Regions from separate parts of the Pseudoalteromonas sp. 120-MNA-CIBAN-0494 genome, predicted to be linked through region 2. Evidence: predicted binding sites of a transcription regulator. Region 2 holds the regulator's gene; the other holds the start of a gene.
What was found. Region 2 encodes sigma-54, which starts transcription at its own class of promoters, with help from an activator protein. Its sites were predicted from a motif close to GTTGGCACGNNNNTNGNNT; they were not measured.

Region 1 (7,721 bases), on a different contig from region 2:
TTCTTCCTGAAACATAAGAGAATTTTTAAATACCCCACTTTATCGACACACTTTTTGATTACTTTAATTAAATTTTATCATTAATTTGTTATTTTCAGTTTGTATTCAGTTTATTGCGCAGTCACAGCCTCTTTTTCGTAACGAAGTTTGCCTGCAATCCATGTTTGTAATACGTTTATTTTATATAGTTCATCAACCGGGGCTTTAAAATAATCTTTATCTATTAAAATAAAGTCGGCCCACTTTCCTTGCTCTAAACTACCCACTTTAAACTCTTGATGCGCTGCATAAGCGCCGCCTAGGGTAAAAGCACGCAGTGCGTCTTCACGGCTTAATACTTCGCTAGCGCGCCAGCCCTGGGTTGGTTGTTGGTTGTGATCCATACGAGTAATTGTTGCATACAAGCCATCAAAAGGATTTGCCAATTCTATTGGGTAGTCAGATCCTGCTGCAATCACTGACCCTTGTTTTAAAAAGGTTTGCCATGCATAAGCACCCGCTAATTGCTTTTCGCTTAAGCGTTGCTCTGCCATGTGCATATCAGAGGTGGCATGCACTGGTTGCATTGAAGGAATAATTTTTAATGTTTTAAAGCGCTTAATATCATCAAGCGTTACTATTTGTGCATGCTCCATACGGTTACGTAGTAAAATTCCGCCGGTTGCTTTAAATACATTTTTATAAGCATCTAATACAACGTGGTTAGCTTTGTCGCCAATTGCATGGGTGTTGGCACTAAAACCGCTTTTAAAACTAAGCGTAAATAACTCTTCTAGTTTTTGCTGGGTTTCGAGCATTAAGCCATGGTGGTTTTTTCTATCGGCATAATCCTCAATTAGCGCCGCGCCACGCGAACCTAATGCGCCATCAGCATAAACCTTAACGCTGCGAATAGACATAAAGTCGTTGGCATCTTGGTATCGACCTGCTTTTAACATGGTTTTTAAATCAGGACTCGCGCCACTGAGCATTGCCACAATACGCAGTGGTAAATTGCCTAGTTCACCGCGTTCTTTGTATAATTCCCAAGTGGTTTTATCTATACCCGCATCATGGGTTGAGGTAATCCCTAAACTTAATAAATGATTACCGGCAGCATCTAAAGAGTCACTAAGAGTTTGTTTTGATGGTTTTGGCATAAATTGTTTAATTAACGATTCTGCTTTATCTACAAATATACCAGTAGGATTGCCAAATTCGTCTTTAATAATTTCGCCGCCTTCTGGCGATTGGGTGTTTGCAGTAATGCCCGCAAGCTCTAGGGCTTTGCTATTTACCCAAATAGCGTGGCCATCAATTCTCGATAGTACAATAGGGCGATCGCTCACTACTTTATCTAAATCGGCAGCGGTAGGAAACTGCTTTTTTTGCCACAGCTCTTGATTCCAGCCACGGCCAATAATCCAACCTTGTTTGTTATTTGCAAATACCTTGAGTTTATTAGTAACTTCATCAATAGAAAGCGCACCGCGTAAATCTAATTGTGACAGGTTATTGCCTAAACCAATAATGTGACCGTGTGCGTCAATTAAACCCGGTAATAGCGTATTGCCATGAGCGTCAATAAGCTTGGCATCTGGAAAGCTATTTTTCAGCGTATCGCCGCCAAGTTTAACTACTTTACCGTTTTTTATAACTAAAGTAGAAAACTGCTGCACTTCACCTTTGTACAAAGGTGTGTAGCCGTTGGCGTTGTAAATAACTTTAGTTTGCGCAACCGCAAGGCTTGAGCCTGCGCAAAGGCAAGCGAGTAGCAAAGGTTTGATTATTTTTTTGAGTGGCATAGTGAGCTTATTTTTATTGTTAATGGCTTTAACATAACAAACTCACTTTTATAATACCAACCACTTGAGGTGGTTGGATTGTTATTTGTGCAGAGTAAGCCAGTTAATTTATTGGTAAATTAATTACTGACTTGCATAAAGTGTAAATTCGCTTAAAGAAAGGTGGCCGTCTTTGTCTTTATCGTAACTTGCAAAACGAGACCATAGGGCAGGGTCACTGGCTGTTTCTGCTCGGCTTAATAAGCCGTTTTGGTTACGATCAAATTTTTCAAATTGCTTGGCAATGTTATTGCTGCTGGCAAAGCTTGGTGTGCTACAAATACTAAGCGCAACGAGCGCTATATAGCTTATATTTTTCATAAATTACTCAGTAGAGGTTATTCGTAAGATAATTTTTAAATTCAACCAATGAAATTTTATTATCTTGGTTTTTATCCCATTTGCTAAAGTTGTTTAGTAAGTGCGGTTGAGCCTCAAGCTCATGGTGAATTAAATAGCCGCTTTGATCTGTATCAAGGTGATCAAAACGTTGCTTTACATCAAGTGCTAATGAATTAAAGCTTAGTAATAATAAGCAACTAACTAAACAAGCGCGTATCTTCATGGTGCTCCTTCGCAAAGCTCATTTTAATGTCATTCGTAATAAAATAAAGTACTTGCCATAATTTAACGCCCAACATTAAATCCATTTACACACTCCCTCAGGGGTTATAGCAAATACTTTTAGTTAATTTTACAAGATTAAACTTGAATTTAAACTTAAGGCTTAAACGCCTCAAACTCTTTTTTAGAGATCATTTCATCGTTATTTACATCTAAATCAGAAAACTGTTTCATTACTTCTTTATCTTTTTTGGCTTCGGTAATAGATATTTTTCCATCCATATTTTTATCTAAAAAAGCAAAACGAGCATTAAACGATGAAGCCAGGGCAGTAGCACTAATAACTAAAAACAGTAACGAAAATGCGGCTATAAGCTGTTTCATAAAAAACTCCTTTGGTTACTAGGTTAGTTACTTAATAAACTGTTTAAACTCATCTAGCGACAACTGACCATTTTGATCAGTATCTATTTGTGAAAAGTTTTCATGAAGTACAGCGTCCTCACCAGCTTCAGCTTCGCTGAGAGTACCGTTACTGTCTTTATCAAGTTCATTAAAAGTAGCTTGTACATCCATTGCCAGCGCGTTAGCGCTCAAAAAGCCTAGCGCAACGATTGGCATAATAATTAAAAAGCGATTACTCATGGTCATTTCCTTATAAGATAAACTTAGATTAACTATTACAAAAACGATGCCAATTATTTTTATCTTTTAAATTCAGTTGCTTATGGTTTTTGGTGTTATAGGTTAAGCAAGTTTTACAGGTACCTGTGTGTTTTTTGCAACGAAATTTGGCTTATAAATAAAGAAGCAATACAAATCAAAGAGTTGAGTTGTTGCTGTTTGGCAACAGGCGGCTTTACAGTACGAATAACAGATATATAAATTGATTCAGCTAGTGTATAACTTAAACGCTTAATAATAGGCTGTTTAAAGTTACTAAAGGATGGATGCAATGCCAGCAGCGATGGCTGAAAAATACAAAGCAATACTTAATTGGCGCCCTAATTTAATTAGCCAGTTTGTAATGAGTATGCTGCTGTCGTTATTACCCTTATCGTTAGTGGTTATTGTATTTTTAAATGCGCTTAATAAGCAGTTAGCTGTAACTCAGCAAATTGTTAGTAATAACTACCAAGTAACTAAATCGTTTAATATTTTAAAACAAGAACTCAATAGTTTAGAGCGCGCTACTCGGCAAAATTGGGTACTAAAAAGTGAGTCACTCGATACGCTCATAGTTGATAAGTGGCAAGCATCGCTACAAAGTATTGAAGATCTTACACGTATAGCGCCCAGTAAAAGTCACACCGCACAATGGCAGCGTTTAACGAATACTCTGCAACTAGCACACACTCAACTTGTTGAACAAAAACAACAGCAGGTAGCCTTGTTTTTACCTATTAGCGATTTACTCGCCGAACTTACCTTATGGTTACGCGATAAAAGCGAAACCCAAATTACTAATAATCAAAAAGAAATAGCGCAGTTACAAACTTCATTTATTAACTGGCTGGTGGCGCTAATTCCGCTAACACTCTTAGTAGGAGGCGGTTTTTTGTGGCGTATAAGTGGCCGCTTAAAAAGCTTGACTAAAATTATTGGTAAATTAGGGCAAGGTGACTGGCAACAAAAAATAGCCGTGCAAGGCTCAGCAGAGCTAGTTGAATTAGGTAATAAATTACAATGGGTGCAAGCTCAGTTACATATACTTGAGCAGCAAAAAGACACCTTTTTACGCCACGTTACCCACGAACTTAAAACACCTCTAGCCTCAATGGTCGAGGGCACCGACTTGCTCAGCGATGAAATAGTTGGCCCTATAACTAAAGAGCAACGCGCTGTACTTGAGCTTATTAGCCAGTCTATGGTGCGCCTTCGTACTATGATTGACAGCCTACTTAGTTATAACGCGATTCGTACTAGTAAAGACAGCGTAAGTGAGGTTGAGTTTAATCATTTAATTAATAAAATTAATAGTCATTTTGAGCACCGCCTAACAGCCCGAGAGCAAATCCTTATTTGGCATAACAACTTACCTAATAAGGCGCTTGCGTTACCTGGGGAGTTAATTGAAATGATTTTAGTGCAATTAATTTCTAATGGCTTAAAGTTTTCACAACACGGGCAGGCAGTATCTATAGCGTTAACCTTTGAGCACAGTAAGCTAAAAATGGCGATAAGCGACGAGGGATGCGGAATTAAAGAGCACGAAAAAGCACATGTTTTTAGCGCATTTTATCAAGGTAAGCATAGCAAAAATGTTACGCTACAAGGCAGTGGCTTAGGCTTAACTATTGTTAAAGAGTCAGTAGAGCAATTAAACGGACAATTATTAATAGAGCAAAATGAACCCCAAGGTTGTCGATTTTTAATTACGCTTCCCATAATAACAAATCAAGGAGTTAACTAGCATGACCTCGCGTTTAATGGCTATTTTATGTGTGTGTGGCAGTGCCATCATTTTATCGGGGTGCAAAACTAATAACCCCCAACAGCAAGTGGTTGATAGCCCTGTGGCGCAAACTCAAACTAAAGTAACGAGCGATAAAAACAGCCAGCCAAGCCCAAAGCCTCGGCCTAAAAGCGATCCTATGTATCCCCCTGCGGAGCAAGTAATAGCCTGGCATGCTAATAAATGTGGTGGTTTTAAGTTAACCCCAGATAACAAAGATTTTGTTGGCGAAAAAGAACTAAAAAACTTTTTTCAATTTATGTGTTTAAACACTAGTAGCGATCCTAATACGGTAATGAGTAAGTTACTTAAACTTGACCAAGCTTACTATTGGCCAGACGATATAAAACAGTATTTATGGCTACAAAAACAACAAGTAACACTACAAATAAATGCTAAAAAAGAGCAGCAAGCACTTAATAATAAAATGCAACAAACGCTCTCGTCATTAGCAACCATAGAGCAGCAACTGTTATTACGCGAAGAAACTAAGGAGCAGTAGTTATGCCAGCAATAAAACCGCAAGGTGCAAAAGTATTATTAGTGGATGACGATGCCAGCTTATTAAAATTGCTCGCTATTCGTATCGAATCAAAAGGCTACGAGGTTACCACCTGCGAGAGCGGCCTAATTGCGTTACAAATATTAAAAAGCCAAGTGTTCGATGCCGTAGTAACCGACCTGCGCATGGACGAAATGGATGGCATGGCACTGCACCGCCAATTGCAAAGCCGCTATCCGGCATTGCCCGTTATTATGATGACAGCGCATGGCTCTATTCCTGATGCGGTAGAGGCTACCAAACAAGGCATTTTTGCATTTATTACCAAACCAATAGATAAAGACGAGTTATTCGACAGCTTAGCAAAAGCGATAGAAATACACGGCGTAAATGCCGATGAAATAATACCCACTAGCAATATAGTTACCCGTAGCGGCGCTATGCTACATTTGCTAGAGCAAGTTAAACTGCTAGGGCCAACGCAAGTTAACGTATTAATATCGGGAGCCAGTGGTACGGGTAAAGAGTTATTAGCTCAAGCTATTCATCAGCATAGCCATGTAAGTAAAGGCCCATTTGTAGCGATAAACTGCGGCGCAGTACCGGGTGAACTGCTAGAGTCAGAATTATTTGGTCATAAAAAAGGTTCGTTTACTGGGGCAATAAAAGATCACCAAGGACTGTTTCAACAAGCTGAGGGAGGCACCTTATTTTTAGATGAAATAGGTGATATGCCGCTTAATTTACAAGTTAAGTTACTGCGCGTATTGCAAGAAAAAACCATACGTCCAGTCGGCTTTCAAGAAGAAATAGCCATAGATGTTCGCATTGTATCGGCAACTCATAAAAACCTCCCCGAAGCGATTATAAATCAGCAGTTTAGGGAGGATTTATACTACCGCTTAAACGTGGTTAATTTAAAACTCCCTCCTTTGTGCGAGCGTCGCGAAGATATAAGTCTACTTGCACAATACTTTAGCGCCAGTATTGCAAAGCGAATGAAGCAAAGCGAAAAACACTTTGCCAACGACGCCATGCACGCACTCGTGCGTTACGACTGGCCAGGTAATATTCGCCAACTTCAAAACGTGGTAGAGCAAGTTGTAGCACTTACCCCAAGCGAAGTTATTTCAGAGCATTTAGTGCTAAGTGCATTAAATAGCAACGAAAAAAATGTAGAGCCATTGTCGCTAAACGACGCTAAAAAAGAATTTGAACGCGACTACGTAATAAACACCCTTAAAATGGCTGGTGGAAATGTCGCCGAAGGCGCAAAACTAGCTAAACGTAACCGTTCAGATTTTTATAAACTGATTAAAAAGCACAATATAGATGTTGATAATTTAGCTTAAATAACCAATTTATAGGAACTAAACATGCAGTTATTCATGGTGTATTTAGGTGGGCGAATTCAGGGCTGTCACATAGAAATGCACGACATTCGTTTTGTAGTTGGGCAAAACATTGAGCAAACCTATACTAAATTAAAAAGCCAATGGGTGGGCGACAAAAACAGCGTGCATATGGATAGCTACATGGCAATTAACCACATAGATGGTTATAAAGTTACAGTAAGCGACACGCCAGTTGAGCAAACTAAACAGCTTTACTTTGTAAACTTAGGCGCCTACAGAAGCGATTTAATGGCTGAGCAACACGACTTTGCACTGTATGTAGCAAGCAGTAGTCAAGAGGCCAAACAGCGCGCTAAAAACGATTTACTCGCTGGCTTTAGCCATATTCATAAAGATGATTTACACGACGTAGACGATTGCTTTGCAATAGATTTACTCGACAGCCAGCTTAGTATAAAACTGACCCCAAGTGGGCAAGCACAAAAAATAAAACCTGATTGGTTTGGTTATCATGTACTTTAAACACATAAGGCAGGATTAAGAATCCTGCTCGTTTTGTTCTTCTTTTTCGCTTTTAGCCGCCATTTTAAAGGCTACAACCACTAAGCCAAACATTGCAAATGGCAGCGCTGCTAACATGTATTCAATCATGTTACTGTCTTGATAATCCGCTTGCATAAAAAAGTGCCCCACCACACACATTAAAATAACCACCAGTAATATAGGCAGTAGCATGAGTTCTTTTTTTGCAGAGTGCTTTTTCATTGTTGTTATGACTTTAGCTAAAAATAAAGCGCTATTGTAATGAGCAAGTTAGCGGTAGGTCAAACTACTCAGACTTTTAATATGGTTTTGGGTATAATTAGTACCATTAATTGCGGTTTTGGTATTTGTTTTTGGAGGTTACGTGGATAAAGCATTGGAGCAGGTTTACCTAGTTGGTGGTGCAGTGCGTGATTTACTGCTAAAAAGAGCATCAAATGACAACGATTATGTTGTTATTGGCGAAACGCCACAGGCAA
Region 2 (7,721 bases):
TATTTAAATTGAATTATTTTTCTTGCTCGCGATGGCGAATTTTTACATTAGGGTGAGACATAGCAAAGCTTTCACCAATTGTTTGCGCTAAATAAACTGAGCGGTGCTGACCACCAGTACAACCAATAGCAATGGTTAAATAACTGCGATTATTACGCTCTAGGTGTGGTAACCACGTTTGTACAAAGGTTTGAATTTGCCAAGTGAATTTTTGCACAATACTATGACTAGCTAAATAATCTTTTACTGGTTGATCTAATCCAGTTAAAGGCTTGAGCTCCGGTTCCCAGTGTGGGTTTGGTAAAAAACGCGCATCAAAAACATAATCAGCACCTTTGGGAATACCATGCTTAAAGCCAAACGACTCAAAGGTAATGATAAGCTGTTTGTCTTTTTTACCGAGTATGGTTTCACGCATAGATTCAGCAAGTTGATGCACACTTAAATCGGTTGTATCAATGACATGATCAGCCCGCGTTACGAGTACATCGAGTAATTCTTTTTCCTTTTTTATTGCTAAATCTAGCGGTAGCGAATCAATCGAAAGCGGGTGCAAGCGACGTGTTTCTGAATAACGGCGGATTAACGTTTGATCGTCGCTATCTAAATAAAATAACGTTGGTTTAGCAAAGTCGGGCAAGTACTCAAGAATATCGTTAAACTGCTGCTGGTCTTTAGGCAGGTTACGCACGTCTATACTAACGGCTATTTTATCGTAGTTATCAGAGACACTGCGCACTAATGAAGGCAGCAAATTTACCGGAATATTATCTACACAATAGTAACCTAAATCTTCTACAACACGTAAAGCAACTGACTTACCAGAACCTGATCGGCCACTTATAATAATTAATTCCATTTACCACCCCTTTATTAGTAACTAGGATTGATCCAAAATAACTTGGTATAACGCTTCATCAGACTTTGCCGCACGCAATTGCTTACAAAACTCTTTATCGTTTAGTTTATCAGCTATTGTGGCTAGTGTTTTCAAGTGCTGCTGGTTATCGCCATCGGGCACTATAAGCGCAACAAAAATATCAACTGGACGATTATCAATTGCATCAAAATTAATAGCGGTTTCGCTTATTAAAATTAAGGCAAGAGGCTCTTGTGCCCCGCTCATACGGCCATGTGGAATTGCTATTCCTCGGCCAATACCGGTACTACCTAGCTTTTCTCTTGCCAATAAAGCAGTGAGAATATCTTGCTGAGGTAAATACGGCATTTTTTTATGCGCGAGTTCACTGATGAATTCTAAAATTCTTTTTTTACTATTAAAAAGGACCACAGCTTTGCTGCAGTCCTGGCATATAAGTGAGCTTAATTTCATAGTGTTAGTGTCGAGCAAACTTCTCTTTGTGTTTAATTACTTGACGATCGAGTTTGTCAATCAACGAGTCAATGGCAGCGTACATATCTTGGTGTTCGGTCGATGCAAATAGCTCAGCGCCACTTACAAAAATTGTTGCTTCAGCTTTTTGACTTAATTTTTCTACATCGAGAATAACATGCACATTAGTTATGTGATCTGAGTGTCTTTGCAGCTTTGCAAATTTATTATTTACATAGTCTCTTAATGAGTCTGTAATGTCTACATGACGACCAGTTAAGTTTAGTTGCATCAGCATTTTCCTCTTTGTTGTACGTCTTAAATCAAGCTTTTACGTTGATTCGACGGGGGAATAGCCAGAGATTCGCGATATTTTGCAATTGTCCGTCTAGCTACTTTAATTCCTTGCTCAGCCAATATATCTGCAATCTTGCTATCACTCAATGGTTTGGCTAAGTTTTCTGCAGCTATCAACTTTTTAATCAGGGCACGTATGGCAGTTGATGAACATTCGCCACCATTTTCGGTGCTTACATGGCTTGAAAAAAAGTACTTAAGCTCAAAAATGCCACGTGGAGTGTGCATATATTTTTGCGTAGTGACCCGTGAAATAGTCGACTCGTGCATTTCAACTATTTCGGCAACATCGTTTAATACCATAGGTTTCATGGCTTCTGGGCCATGTTCAAAAAACGCTTGTTGCTGCTTAACAATACAATTAGTTACTTTCAGGAGCGTTTCGTTTCTACTTTCTAGGCTTTTAATAAACCATTTAGCTTCTTGTAAGTGCGAGCGAATAAATTGGCTGTCACCGCTGGATTTTACTGTACGAGACATAGCCGCATATTGGCTGTTAACACGTATTTTTGGCATGCTATCTGGGTTTAGCTCTACCACCCAGCGGCCTTTTATTTTTTTAACAGACACGTCAGGTATAACGTATTCAGACTCTTCTCTGACAATAGTATCCGCAGGCTTAGGATTAAGCGTATGAATAAGTGTCATTATTTCTTTAAGCTCTTCTTCTTTGAGCTTAGTTTTTTTCATTAACGTACGATAGTCGCGAGCAGCGAGTAAATCGATATGATCAGTTAACACCATTTTTGTTTCGTTAATATAAGGGGTGTCTTTATCAAATTGATTTAATTGAATGCATAAGCATTCTTGCAAGCTGCGAGCTGCAATACCAACAGGATCAAATAATTGAATGCGCTTTAGCACTGCTTCTATTTCATCTAGTTCTACTTCGTGTTCGTCGTCAGTTTCTTGGTTAAAGCTTGCTAAAAGGTCTTCGCAACTGAGGGTTAAAATACCAGAGTCATCTACGGCTTCAACGATAGCTATGGCAATAGCTTCGTCGGTAGGGCTAAAAGGGGTGAGCTGTAATTGCCACATTAAGTATTCATGCAGGGTTTCGGTTGATGCACCTTGATAAATAGATTCATCTTCAGGCATTGGCCCTGATGAAGAGGCAGGCGCTGCGCTCATATATTCATCCCATGATACATCCATGGCCATGTCGTCGCTTATGGTGTCTTTATTTAGTGCTTCACCGCTATCTTGCTCATACTCGCTTGGGGTGTCGTCAGCAGAGGCGCTAACAGTAATGTCATCTGCTTTTTGCTCGTTTTTACCTGCTGATTCTTCCGTGTAATCTTGTTCATCAACTTCAAGTAATGGGTTGCTATCAAGTGCTTCTTGTATTTCTTGCTGGAGATCCAAGGTACTAAGCTGCAATAAGCGAATAGCCTGTTGCAGTTGCGGAGTCATTGTAAGTTGCTGGCCCATGCGCAGCTGTAATGATTGCCTCATTTATCTCTAACAATCCTTATAAATTGATATGATTAATCTTAGCAGATGCTTATAGTAATAACATAAATATTACAGTTTGAACTGCTCGCCTAAATAAACATCACGTACTGTTTTATCGTTTAATACAAATTCAGGAGTACCAGATGCAATTAGCTCCCCATGAGAAACAATGTAGGCTTTTTCACAAACATCAAGGGTTTCCCTTACATTGTGGTCGGTAATTAGTACGCCAATACCACGATTTTTAAGGTGTTCTATAATTTTTTTAATATCGAGCACTGAAATAGGATCCACGCCAGCAAAGGGCTCATCAAGCAATATAAATTTAGGATCTGCAGCTAAAGCACGTGCTATTTCTACGCGGCGACGTTCACCACCAGATAGCGCCATACCTAAGCTGTCGCGAATATGTTGCAGGCTAAATTCGTCCAACAAACTATTTAGGGTTTCTTCCCTGGCTTGTTTATTTAGTTGCTTACGCGTTTCTAAAATAGCCATTAAATTTTGATACACAGTGAGCTTTCTAAAAATAGAAGATTCTTGTGGTAAATAACCAATACCTAAACGAGCACGGCTGTGCATAGGAAGTAAGGTAATATCGTTATCATCAATTAATATTTTACCTTTGTCGCTAGGAACTAAGCCTACAATCATGTAAAAGGTAGTGGTTTTACCTGCGCCATTTGGGCCAAGTAAACCAACAATGCTGCCAGCTTTTACTTCAAGTCCTACATTTTTAACAACTTCACGGCCTTTATAGCTTTTTGCTAATAGCTCTGCTTTTAATGTACTCATGGCTGACCTTTATTGAGTTTTTGTTCTTTTTTTACGTCTATAGGCACTAAAATAGTGTGTACCCGATCAGTTGAGTTTTCATCTTTTTCAGCACTTATAAGCTGTTGCTCTATATCGTAGGTGATGCTTTTAGCCGTAATTTTTTGCCCAGCTTGAGAAATGTTTGCATCTCCTACCAGGGTTAAAAAACGTTTCGCTACATCGTAACGTACTTCGTTAGCGCTGGCGCTCATGACAGTACCATCTGCTTGCTTTTCTTCAAAATATGCAGGGCTGCCCGTGGCAATTAATAGTTGTTTATTATCGCCAAGTTCGTCGCGCTTATGTACTTCTAAACGATCGGCGGTTATACGACGATTGCCGTGAATTATCTCGACATTTTTATCAAAAATACCAACGTTTTCTTTTAGTTGACCTTCTTGTCGGTCAGCACTAATAGAAATTTGATTAGCTAATGGGGAAGTACTTTGCTCTGCCGCATTACTATTAAATACAAGTATAAGCGATGGAATAATAAGTATTTTTGCAAGGTTATTGGTCATAATATAGTGTTCGCGTATGGTTAATTAGTTTTATCACCTCGGTTGTTAAATTGGCTTCAAGGCCTTTACCGGTGATCTTTAAATTCGGTCCAGTTATAATAACGGGCTGTTCGCTGCGCATAGTGAGTAGCATTATATCTACTTGAATATTGTCGGCGATAATTTTGTCTATCATTGCGCCATCAATTAAGTTTTGGGCAGTTACATTACCCTCTAAAATTAATTGTCTTTCATCGTAAAGTGTTGCTTCATCAGCATTGATACGCCACGTTTTTTGTCTATCGTCGTACAATATGAAAGTAGGTTTTTCGAATAAGGTAAATCCTAGCTGCTCGTAAAGCTCCGTTTTAACCGCAGTTACTTTATGGCTAATTTCACCGTTTTCGTCAAAAGCTGTTTGTTTTAGCTCAATGGCGGTGTAATCGGGTTTAGCTATTACTTCTGAGTCGGCTTTAGCAACCGTATTTACCTGAGTAAAATAAGGGTACCAAAGCCAAACCATACAGGTGATGAATAAAACGCTTAAGACTATGCGCGCTATATTCATGAACTGGTGCCTTGGCTAGTTAATGGTTTATTGTTTTCAAGCATAAGTAAGTCGGTTAGCTCTCTTACTGCACCAAAACCACCCGGCATTTGCGTAGTGTAATGTGCTAAGCGTTTAATTAGTGGGTGCGCGTCGTTTACTGCGACTGCAAAGCCAACTAACTCCATAACAGGCATATCAGGGCCATCATCACCAATATAAGCAATTTGCTCATCGCTCAAATTAAGCTTGTTTTTAAGTTCTTGGTAGGCAATAAGCTTGTTTTCTTGACCTTGATAAATATGCTGCACGGTTAAGCTGGTCATACGTTGTTGTACTATTTGCGAGTGCCTGCCGGTAATAACCGCTACTTCAAAGCCGCTGTTAATAAGTGCTTTAATACCAAAGCCATCTTTTGTATTAAATGCTTTTAGCTCTTCACCTTGGTTGCCAAGATAAATTCGGCCATCAGAAAATACGCCATCAATGTCGCATATAAGTAGTTTTACTTTTTTTGCGCGCGCTTTAGCGTCATCACTTAGCGCTTGATAGAGTTCTTCAAATTGCATTTATAATACTCCTGCTTTAAGTAGGTCTTGCATATTGAGTGCCCCAATAGGCTGATTATGCTCATTAATAATAATTAAGCCATTAATGCGTTTATGTTCCATAATATTAAGCGCTTGCGCAGCAAGCATATCTTGGGTTGCCGTGGTACACGATTTAGTCATTACTGCATCTATTGACGTGGTATGAATATCAACGCGTTGCTCTAAAATACGGCGTAAATCACCATCGGTAAATAACCCGGCGAGTTGCTGGTTATCGTCAACTATGGCGGTCATACCTAAGCCTTTAGCTGTCATCTCAATCAGTGCATCTTTAATAGTTTGCGAAGTAGTTATAATAGGCGTATTTACACCGCTGTGCATAACATCTTTTAAGGTGAGCAGTAATCGCTTCCCTAAACTGCCACCGGGATGCGATAGTGCAAAGTCATCGGCAGTAAATCCGCGTGCTTCTAACAGTGCTACCGCCATTGCATCGCCCATAGCGAGTGTTGCCGTGGTACTGGCTGTTGGTGCTAAGCCTAATGAGCAGGCTTCTTTTTCTACTTTAATGCATACATGCACGTTAGCAAGTGTGGCCATGGTTGATTGTGTATTTCCTGTCATGGAAATAATTTTTGCACCAAGGCGTTTTAACACTGGAATAATATTAAGTACTTCACTGGTTTCGCCTGAGTTAGAAATAAGCATAACGACATCGTTTTTAGTGATCATGCCCAAATCGCCGTGGCTGGCTTCGCCTGGGTGCACAAAAAAAGCAGGGCTACCAGTGCTTGCTAAAGTTGCCGCAATTTTATGGCCAATATGCCCCGACTTACCCATACCAATAATTATAATACGGCCGCTGCAGTCATACATAAGCTGACATGCCTGATGAAAATTATCATCTACATATTGTTTTATATCAAAAAGTGCTTGGCGCTCGATATCAAGAACACGTAGCCCTTGCTCGATAAAACTTAGCTTGGTCATAGACAACTCTTACCCTATTTGACTAAAGATGTAACCTTGGTAAATCAAAAATGCGCTTAGCAGTAAACCACCTTCTACTCTATTGATACGCTGTGCGCCTCTAAAGTTCAATGACATAACAATAAGTGCCAAGGTTGCTGCAATCATAATCAGTACATCACGATTAGCAATAGAAGGGTCGATTATCGATGGATTGATAATACCGGCAAGTGGTAACACGGCTAAAATATTAAAAATATTTGAGCCCACAATATTACCCAGTGCTAGGTCATCTTCATTTTTAAGCACACCTGCAACAGACGCTGCCAGTTCTGGTAAACTGGTGCCAATAGCAATAATAGTTAAGCCAATTACCAAGTCACTTAAGCCAAAGAATTTTGCAATGTCGACAGCTGAGCCAACTAAAAAGTGAGAACTAACAGGAAGTAATATCAAGCCTACAATGAGCCAAAAAACTGCCTTTTTAGTGGGAACGTTATCGGGTACTTCATCGCAGGCTTCGTTTACAAATGGATCGTTATTATTTTTAGCTCTTAGGGAGATAATAATAAGTCCAAAAATAAATACAACAAAACCAATAAGTAGGGCAATTGCTTCTGGGTATGAAAAATAGTTATCTGAAAAAATATACCAAGTAGCTAACGAAATAATTAATACCAAAGGTATTTCACGTTTTAAGGTGCTTGATGAAACAGACAACGGGCGCAATAAAGCGGTAATACCCAGTACTAATAAAATATTGGTTATGTTTGAGCCAACGGCATTGCCTATGGCAGTATCGGTTTTACCGGCTAAAGCGGCAGAAGCCGAAACCATCATTTCAGGCGCTGATGAACCCATTGCAACAACAGTTAACCCTACAATTAAAGTAGGCACACCAAAGTTTTTCGCCAGTGCTGCGGCGCCATAAACGAACTTGTCAGCGCTCCAAACTAGGCCAGCAAGACCAAAAATTAAAATAACAAATGAGGTAACCATTGTATTGAACCAGTTATTGAAAATACATATTGCGCGAATAGTAACAAAAGCCAATCTGAAAGTATAAATAAAACAGTGGCGAAGAGAGCGGTTAATCACTTATTTTATAAATATTTAGGGTATGCTATGCAAAGGTTTAAGCCAAGGTTAAGGTGGTTTGAGCGAGCCTTATAACTGTTTTGGCAATTACATTA

Region 1: the regulator sigma-54 is predicted to act here: its motif matches at 3,068-3,086, upstream of AAEY55_RS07030 (EF-hand domain-containing protein).

Annotation. Positions count from the first base shown of each region.
Region 1 is NZ_JBEOOE010000007.1:64,545-72,265, reverse strand. Features, by position in the region: gene AAEY55_RS07050 (amidohydrolase) at 111-1,784, opposite strand; gene AAEY55_RS07045 (EF-hand domain-containing protein) at 1,908-2,144, opposite strand; gene AAEY55_RS07040 (hypothetical protein) at 2,152-2,388, opposite strand; gene AAEY55_RS07035 (hypothetical protein) at 2,544-2,771, opposite strand; gene AAEY55_RS07030 (EF-hand domain-containing protein) at 2,799-3,032, opposite strand; gene AAEY55_RS07025 (HAMP domain-containing sensor histidine kinase) at 3,343-4,800, shown strand; gene AAEY55_RS07020 (hypothetical protein) at 4,802-5,344, shown strand; gene AAEY55_RS07015 (sigma 54-interacting transcriptional regulator) at 5,347-6,696, shown strand; gene AAEY55_RS07010 (DUF1543 domain-containing protein) at 6,721-7,221, shown strand; gene AAEY55_RS07005 (hypothetical protein) at 7,237-7,464, opposite strand; gene AAEY55_RS07000 (multifunctional CCA addition/repair protein) at 7,607-7,721, shown strand, end outside.
Region 2 is NZ_JBEOOE010000002.1:131,421-139,141, reverse strand. Features, by position in the region: gene rapZ (RNase adapter RapZ) at 14-859, opposite strand; gene ptsN (PTS IIA-like nitrogen regulatory protein PtsN) at 881-1,333, opposite strand; gene hpf (ribosome hibernation promoting factor) at 1,338-1,625, opposite strand; gene AAEY55_RS02345 (RNA polymerase factor sigma-54) at 1,652-3,145, opposite strand; gene lptB (LPS export ABC transporter ATP-binding protein) at 3,215-3,940, opposite strand; gene lptA (lipopolysaccharide transport periplasmic protein LptA) at 3,937-4,482, opposite strand; gene lptC (LPS export ABC transporter periplasmic protein LptC) at 4,472-5,029, opposite strand; gene kdsC (3-deoxy-manno-octulosonate-8-phosphatase KdsC) at 5,026-5,577, opposite strand; gene AAEY55_RS02320 (KpsF/GutQ family sugar-phosphate isomerase) at 5,578-6,549, opposite strand; gene AAEY55_RS02315 (calcium/sodium antiporter) at 6,559-7,527, opposite strand.